Regions from separate parts of the Chryseobacterium glaciei genome, predicted to be linked through region 2. Evidence: riboswitches for the same ligand, from Rfam matches in the RefSeq annotation. Region 2 holds a riboswitch; the other holds the start of a gene.

Region 1 (4,463 bases), 800 kb from region 2:
TTAAGATAAAAATGTTTGTAAAAATAAGCAATTACCATTATAATTGAATTAATAATCGCCATTATAATTAAAACATTTCCATAGTTCCTTTTTTTATCAATAAAACTTATTCCTACGGTAAATAAAAATATCAAAAGCGTGTAAACAGCCGGAAACATATGAAAAGCATCAGAGAATCTCCCTTCAAAAACCATGACAATAGCTCTTTGGGCACCACAGCCAAAACATTCTATTCCTAAGAACTTTTTGCTTGGGCACGGTAACATGAAATCCTCTATTTTCATCTTTTTTAAATATTAATTGTATAAAATTAAGAAGAAATTTTCGCTCTTAAATACTGATGTGGAAAAAAGCATTCTTCCTTCATTTCAAACGAACCCTGAACTGCGATGTATGGATTTCTTAAGATCTCTCTGGCAATAAAAATTAAATCAGCATCGCCTTTTTGAAGAATTTCTTCCGCATGTTCTACTTTTTTAATTAAACCAACTGCACCGGTTTTCACTTCCGCTTCATTTCTTACCTGAGAAGAAAGAGGAACCTGATATCCATCAAAAAGAGGAATTTTTACTCCATGAATATTTCCACCGCTTGAAACGTCTACCAAATCAACTGAATGATTTTTTAATATTTTCGCCAATTCTACACTGCTTTCAATATCCCAGCCATTTTCAGCGTATTCTGTTCCGGAAATTCTTACAAAAAGAGCAACATTTTCATTTAATTCTTCATTTACAGCATCTACAATTTCTAATAAAAATCTGATTCTGTTCTCAAAACTTCCGCCATATTCATCTGTTCTGATGTTAGAAAGCGGAGATAAAAACTGGTGAACCAAATAACCGTGTGCGCCGTGAATTTCGATCACATCAAAACCTGCTTTTACCGCTCTTCTTGCTGCCTCTTTAAAGTTTTGAACTTGTTCTTTGATTTCCTCTATTGTTAAAACATGTGGAATTCTTTCTGTTGGGTGATAAGGAATCGGGCTTGGTGCAACGGTTTCCCAACCTTCTTCAACGGGAATTTGCAAATTGTTCCAAGTTGAGCCTTTTCTTCCTGCATGAGCAATTTGTATCCCTATTTTACTGTCTGAATTCTTGTGAACAAACTCAACAATTTTCTGAAGTTTTTCAGCCTGTTCGTCATTCCAGATTCCCATACAATGGTTGGTGATCCTTCCGCGGCGTTCTACGCCGGTTGCTTCTACTATAATTAATCCTGTTCCGCCCTGCGATCTGCTTCCGTAATGGACGTAATGGAAATCATTAGCCATCCCGTTTTCACAAGAATACATACACATCGGGGACATTACCCATCTGTTTTTTACTTCAACATTTCTGAATTTTATAGGAGTGTATAACATGTTTGATGTTTTGAATTTTAATTTAAAATTTTGAAGGACAAAATAATATTGCCCACTTGGTGAAAAAGAGGTAATTTTATCCCCCTTTTTTAGGTCCACAATATATGAAAAAAGACATACAGATAGGTTACGAATATTTTAAAAATAGCAGTGAACTTAGCGATATAGAAAATACTTTGTTCGCCAGAGCAAAACAAGCAAGGGAAAATGCTTACGCGCCTTATTCCAACTTTTTGGTAGGTTGTTCGGTTTTATTGGAGAATGGAGAGATCTTCTCCGGAAATAATCAGGAGAATGCGGCTTTTCCATCAGGGCTTTGTGCCGAGAGAACGACTTTATTCTGGGTAGCAGCGAATTTTCCGAATGAAAAGATTAAAAAGATCTTTATTGTTGGCGGACCGAGAGAATTTCATGAGAAAAATCCGCCGATTCCACCTTGTGGAGCTTGCCGACAAAGCTTAATTGAATATGAAACCAAGCAGAATGAAAATATTGATCTTTATTTTTCGAGCATGAATGATGTTGTCGTGAAAGTGAATTCTATTAAGGATTTGTTGCCGTTTTATTTTGATGCTACGTTTTTGTAGTTTGTGAGTGCTTTTTTTTAACGCAAAGATCGCAAAGGTTTTCTTTAAAATTATTGAGAATATTTTTCGTTCGCAAAGGCGTTTCACTCAGCGAAGGTTGAAAGTTTCCATTTGGTGGCTTCGAGAGCCTCAGCCACCAAATGGAAGAGAAAGTCCGATCTAGCAAAATAGGTAATAAATTTCTGAAAACGGGTGGCTGAGGTTCTCGAAGCCACCCGTTTTTTGCTTGCTACTTTATCTTGGTGATTGCAACCCTAGCCCAGATAGGAACGACATCCTTTTTCTGAAATGGCTTTGAAAAAAAGCGTGGGCGAAAAAGATATAGTGGATAGCTGGAAATAGCTCTAAAAAATAAATAAAATTGTTAATGGGTAATTAATTAAACCTTTTACGATTTTGCATTTCAATTTAATAAATTATCTTTGCAAAAATTTTGGTTTCCAGTGTATTGGAATGAAAAGGGAATTGGGTGAGACCCCCAAACTGTCCCCGCAACTGTAAATCGCAACCGAAATTTCTACGAAAAACCACTGTGCAAACGGGAAGGTGTAGAAAAGCGAAAGTCAGGAGACCTGCCAAAATCATAATAAAAAAATAGATTGCTTTCGGAGGAAAAGTAAAATAGTGATGGATATAAAAAGATCTTTAGTACTGCTTTTTTCGTCTTATGGTTGTTTTCTTTTCGCACAGGAGAAAACCATAGACACCGTTTATGTTTTTGATAACCAAATGAGTAAGGTTAAGCTTTTTCATAACGTTACCACCATCACTCCTCAGGATGCTGAAAAAAATTCAACCAATCTTTCTGAACTTTTACGTTTTCAATCTGCTGTTTATATCAAAGAAAATGGTCGTGGAGCGGTTTCTTCGCCATCTTTCAGAGGTACAACAGCCTCTCAGACTGCCTTTGTATGGAACGGAATTAATATTAACTCTAACTTTTTGGGTCAGGGTGATGTTAATAATATTCCTTTTGGCGGATTTGATCAGCTTATTGTAAAATCAGGCGGAGGAAGTGTAAGTTATGGCAGCGGCGCGATCGGCGGAAGCATCCATTTAAATAATAATCTGGATTTTAACAGAGGAGCGCATGCTTCGTTATTTTCTGAGGCGGCATCTTTCAGTACTTTTAATAATTTGCTCAAAGCTTCTTACAGCAATGAGAAATTCAGTTTTAAGGCTTCCGGTCATTATTCTATTAGTGAAAATGATTATGAAGTGGAAAATTCAAATAATTATATCAACAGAAACGGAAAATACAATAATACCAATTTCAATTTTTCGGCAGCTTATAAAATAGCACCTCATCACCAAATCTCTTGGATCTCTGAGTTTTTTAATGGAAATCAGCATTATCCTATTTTCTTTGAAAGTCAGACTCCGACGAAATATGAAACTCAAAACGTAAGAAGTTTAATTTCTTGGGATTGGAATAAAACTAAGTTCAGTAATTCATTTAAAGCGGCTTATACAGAAGAAAATTTCCAATATTTCGGAAATATCAACGGGCCAAAAACGAGTGGCGGAACAGGGAAAAATTATATTCTGAAAAATGATTTTAATTATTTTATTGTTCCAAAGTTAAATTTCAACTTAATTACAGAATTTCAGGTTAATAAAGGCGAAGGTTATGCATCCGGAATCGATCATATAAGTAGAAATGTAGGTTCTGTAGCAGGATTATTACGTTATTTTACGACGAAAGATCTTCGTTTTGAAGCAGGAGTGAAAAAAGATTTTGTTGAAGATATCAGTTCGCCACTTCAATTTTCATTTTCCGGAAAATGGAATGCTACAAATTGGTATGATGTAGGAATCAGTGCTTCAAGGAATTTCAGATTTCCAACATTTAATGACCTTTACTGGAGTCCGGGCGGAAATAAAGATTTAAAACCAGAGACATCTTATCAGTTTGAATTGAGAAATCAGTTTAATATTGCTGGCGTACAACTTTCGGTTACTCCGTATTATATGAAGATCAAAGATATGATCCAATGGCTGCCTAGCCCGCTAGGGTATTACTCAGCTTTCAATACAAATAGAGTTGAGTCTTATGGAATTGAATCCAGAATCGATTATGAAAGAAAATTCGGTAAGCATAATTTGAGAACGAATTTAGGATATTCATACACTAAATCTACCAATCTTGATACTGATAAACAGTTGATGTACGTTCCTTTTCATAAGTTATTTGGAAATATTGACTATCAATATGACTTTATGAGATTGTATGTTCAGGGAATGTTCAATGGGCTGACTTATGCCGATACCAACGAAAAAAGAGAAGATGCTTTGGAACCTTATTTCGTAATGAATGCAGGTGTTTCTGCAACGATTCTTAAAAATTATACGGTAGGTTTTAAAGTGAATAATATTTTTAACCAAGTATATGCAACGACAGCATTTTATCCGATGCCTCTGAGAAACTACAGTGTGAATTTGAATATCAATTTTTAAATAAATAATTAAATATAATGAATATCAGAAAAATTTTAACTCTTGCATTTGCTGCA
Region 2 (4,463 bases):
CCGCTATACTTTTCCCTGTAACACTATTATCTAAGCCAATGATATCAATATAACCATCAATTCCAAAATCATCTTCTAAATGAACTGGTCTGAAAATCCAATTAAATTCGTCTTCTACTATATTTCTTATAATTGAAACACCCTTATCTCCAATTTTTCTTTGTTTATTATATTTAGGAAATCCCTCCATCTGATATATTTTTATTGATAAAAGCTAATTTAATATAAATTTTTGATTAATATAATTTGTAATAAAATAAAACAGGAGCCCCAAAGGGCTCCCGAAAAAACAAATATCAATAATTTTAAAGCGTCTCCAAAGCAAACTCCTTACTCATCTCCCTCGAAGCCTCCACCATTGCAATCAAAGCTTTCTCCGTTTCATCCCAATGACGGGTTTTCAAACCACAATCTGGATTCACCCAAAGTTGCTGTGCAGGAATTACGGCTTGCGCTTTTTTCAGCAATTCTACCATTTCCTCTTTCGACGGAACTCTCGGCGAGTGAATATCGTAAACTCCCGGACCAATCTCATTCGGATATTGGAAATCAGCAAAAGCATTCAGCAACTCCATCTGACTTCTGGAGCATTCAATCGTGATCACATCGGCATCCATATCTGCGATATTTTGGATGATGTCATTGAATTCAGAATAACACATATGCGTATGAATTTGTGTCGCATCTTCCACACCGCTTGCCGATATTCTAAAGGCTTCAACCGCCCATTTCAGGTAATTTTGCCAGTCAGATTTTCTCAATGGAAGTCCTTCACGAATTGCCGGTTCATCAATCTGAATAATTCTGATTCCCGCTTTTTCCAAATCATTTACTTCATCACGAATCGCCAAAGCAATTTGTTTGCAAGTCAATGAACGAGGTTGATCATCACGCACAAAAGACCATTGAAGAATCGTCACAGGTCCTGTCAACATTCCTTTTACCCATTTTTGAGTTAAAGATTGAGCGTATTCCGACCAATAAACGGTCATTGGGTTCGGTCTGTGAACATCTCCAAAAATCACAGGTGGCTTCACACAACGGCTTCCGTAACTTTGAACCCAACCGTTTTGAGTAAATGCAAATCCTGCCAACTGTTCCCCGAAATATTCCACCATATCGTTTCGCTCAAATTCTCCGTGAACCAAGACATCGATCCCGATTTCTTCCTGCCAACGGATGGTTCTCTCGGTTTCCTGTTTCAATAAAGTATCATATTGTTCGGCATTCAGTTTTCCTTTTTTGAATTTTGCTCGCCAAGTTCTTACTTCTTTTGTCTGTGGAAACGAGCCAATTGTTGTCGTTGGAAATAATGGAAGTTGCAATACTTCTTGCTGAGTTTCTTTTCTTACATTGAACGGAGAATTTCTCTGCGCATCTTCTTTAGTTGTTACATCAACACGGTTTTTCACGTCCTGATTGTGGATTAATGTTGAAGTTTTACGGTTTTCAATCGCCTTTTTATTTTCAGCTAAAGCTTGTAAAACATTGTAATCCGGATTTTCTGACGCTAATTTTTTTAAATTAACAATTTCATAGACTTTCTGTTTCGCAAAAGCCAACCATTGTTTGATTTCAGGTGATAAAATATCTTCGTTTTTCTCAGAATTAAGATCAAAAGGAGAGTGTAGCAATGAACAAGACGGTGCAATAAAAACTCTTTCTGAACCAATTTTTTGAATGGCAGTTTTAATGATATTTAATGAGTTTTGGAAGTTGTTTTTCCAGATATTTCTTCCGTCAACGATTCCTAATGAAAGACTTAAAGTGTTTGGAATTATATTTAAAACTTCATCCAATTGTTCGGGAGAACGAACCAAATCAATGTGTAAAACATCGATTGAAAGAGAGGTTGCCAAGGCAAGATTATCTTTTAATCCATCAAAATAAGTTGCAATAATGAATTTCAGATTTGGAAATTGTTTTCTGATTTCAGCATAAATAAACTGATACGTTTCTTTCGCTTTTTCATTTAAATCTAATGCTAAAAACGGCTCATCAAACTGAATATATTTTGCACCATGATTTTCCAGTTCTTTTAAAATTTGAATGTAAACCGGAAGTAAGTTTTGAGCTAAATCTAGTTTGTCAAAACCTTCTTCTTTTTCTTTTGCTAACAATAAATACGTCAATAAACCGATAATGACAGGTTTTGCATTGATTCCTGCTTGTTTTGCGCTGATGAATTCCTGGATGATTTTATTGGAGAATAATTTGAATTCCTGATTTTTCTGAAATTCAGGAACAATGTAGTGGTAATTGGTATCAAACCATTTTGTCATTTTCATAGCGGTAATGTCCAAGCCGTCTTTTTGGAGACCTCTTGCCATTGCAAAATAAAGGTCGAGTTCATATTTTTTGAGAGCAATTTCCTGATAACGTTCAGGAATCGCTCCAACCGTTAACGTCATATCCAAAACCTGATCGTAATATGAAAAGTCGTTGCAGGGAATAAGATCGATTCCAGCTTCCTGCTGTAATTTCCAATTTTGGTGAGTGATGGTTTTTCCAACTTCCAACAATTCGTCTAAAGGGATCTTGCCTGACCAATAGTTTTCACAAGCTTTTTTAAGTTCTCTGTTGCTACCAATACGCGGATAGCCAAGTAAGTGTGTTTGCATTTCTTTTAAACTTTTAAATTAAATTTGATTTTAAAAGTTCTTCAGACACTTCGAAATGCTGCCGAGGAAAAGAATTTATGGAATAGAGTAGATACAGTGAGGACGTAATTTTTTCTTTAAATAAAAGAATTGGCTTAATATTTTTTTTGACGCAAAGTTTTAATTCAATTTTTTATATTATTTAAGCGGACAAAGAAGAATCAATAAATTGATTTTAAGAAGCGGGCGTATAAAACATAAGCTTCATCAGCGACAAAGTCGCAAATCTTTGCTCCCTAAAAATAAGAAGCCATAATAAAAAAATCTTTGCGTTTAAAAAATAAATCAAGTTAAAATTCAATTCAATTTAAAATTCAAAACCAAAATACGTTCAAAAGTATCATCTGTATGACCCAAAAGCTTCAAACCGCGAAAGCATTGTCCATTCGGAACAGGCAGGTCTCCTGACTTGTAACAGCTTTTGTCATCCTTCCCGTTTGCACAGTTGATCTACTTGGACAAAAACCTTTGGTATATTACTTACAGTTGCGCGACAGCTCGTGATTTTCACACGATTCCCTATTAATTTACCTTAAGTAAAACCTTTTCCGTTTGATGAGGTATGTTAAAGAACAAAATAGAGTTCAAAGATATTGGTTAAAGTAAATTGATTGGCTTTAACTGAAATATTAAGCAAAATATTTGGTTTTAATTATTTTTAAAAGTGAATTATACTGTAAATTTGAAAAATAGAATCAAAAAAAGAATATTATTCTGTGGAAAGACTCGACGAAAAGGATTTACAACTATTAAGAATCCTACAAAAGAATGCAAAATTGACCGTAAAAGAGTTGGCGAAAGAAGTCAATCTTTCAGCATCGCCTGTTTTTGAGCGAGTGAAAAGACTCGAACAGGAAGGTTATATTAAACATTATGCAGCCGTTTTGGAAGCTGAAAAGCTGAATCGTGGTTTTACCGTTTTTTGTCAGGTCAAACTGAAAATTCATGACCGTTCTGTAGGAAATGAATTTGTGAAAGATATTCTACAAATTGAAGAAGTTGCTGAATGTTATAATATTTCGGGCGATTTTGATTTTCTCCTAAAAGTTCAGGTTAGAGATATGAAGCATTATCAGGATTTTGTGTTCAATAAATTGGGCTCTGTAGATTCCATCGGAAGTACGCACAGCACTTTTGTGATGGCGGAGGTGAAGAATATTTATGGGGTGAATATTTAGAAAATCTTATATGAATATTGAAAAGTTTGCCCATTCAAGCTTATTTAAAAGGTTATAAATATTTGTAGGACAATTCTCACAAATTGTTTTATATTTTAATTCTTCATCAGATATTAGTGTATCAAAGGTTGTTAATTTTGTATTGCAAACTTTACAATTCCCTTTATCTACTTGATTATTTACATATTCTAATTTTTCTATTTCTTCTATAATTTGGTTTGTAAGATAATAAATAGTTTGTTTACTTTCTTCAAAGTGAAGTTTTGAGAAATTATTTAGCTCCTTACATTCAGATTTCATTTTTGTAAATGTGGTTATCCTTTTTTCGTAAGGTTCAAGAATGTATTGGCTGCATAGTATATTGATTCTCCCAAGATAGCCAGAAGCTTTAAATATTTTTTCTGAATTTGGATTTTTTCTATTTATCATTATTTATTATATAAAAAGGATTTAATTACCAATTATCTCCGACTTCTAATCCTACTCAAAGAAACAGAAGTAATTCCCAAATAAGAAGCAATATAATGCTGTGGAATCCTGCGGATAATCTCGGGAGACTGCTCAAATAATTGGTTGTAACGCTCTTCTGGCGTATCTTTTATTCTGGAAATAAATAATTTTTGAT

Evidence for each region. A riboswitch is a leader RNA that binds a small molecule or an ion and turns the genes downstream of it on or off. The one in region 2 is predicted to bind cobalamin.
Region 1: another riboswitch for cobalamin. It lies ahead of A0O34_RS14620 (TonB-dependent receptor plug domain-containing protein); the one in region 2 lies ahead of metE (5-methyltetrahydropteroyltriglutamate--homocysteine S-methyltransferase).

The regions. Positions count from the first base shown of each region.
Region 1 covers NZ_CP015199.1:3,260,871-3,265,333, reverse strand. Annotated here, with positions in the region: gene A0O34_RS14635 (DUF2752 domain-containing protein) at 1-284, opposite strand, end outside; gene A0O34_RS14630 (NADH:flavin oxidoreductase/NADH oxidase) at 311-1,363, opposite strand; gene A0O34_RS14625 (cytidine deaminase) at 1,468-1,950, shown strand; cobalamin riboswitch at 2,368-2,544, shown strand; gene A0O34_RS14620 (TonB-dependent receptor plug domain-containing protein) at 2,578-4,407, shown strand; gene A0O34_RS14615 (DUF5074 domain-containing protein) at 4,425-4,463, shown strand, end outside.
Region 2 covers NZ_CP015199.1:4,061,524-4,065,986, forward strand. Annotated here, with positions in the region: gene A0O34_RS18265 (DUF4365 and DUF1817 domain-containing protein) at 1-190, opposite strand, end outside; gene metE (5-methyltetrahydropteroyltriglutamate--homocysteine S-methyltransferase) at 306-2,621, opposite strand; cobalamin riboswitch at 3,038-3,222, opposite strand; gene A0O34_RS18275 (Lrp/AsnC family transcriptional regulator) at 3,377-3,838, shown strand; gene A0O34_RS18280 (hypothetical protein) at 3,845-4,267, opposite strand; gene A0O34_RS18285 (Crp/Fnr family transcriptional regulator) at 4,300-4,463, opposite strand, start outside.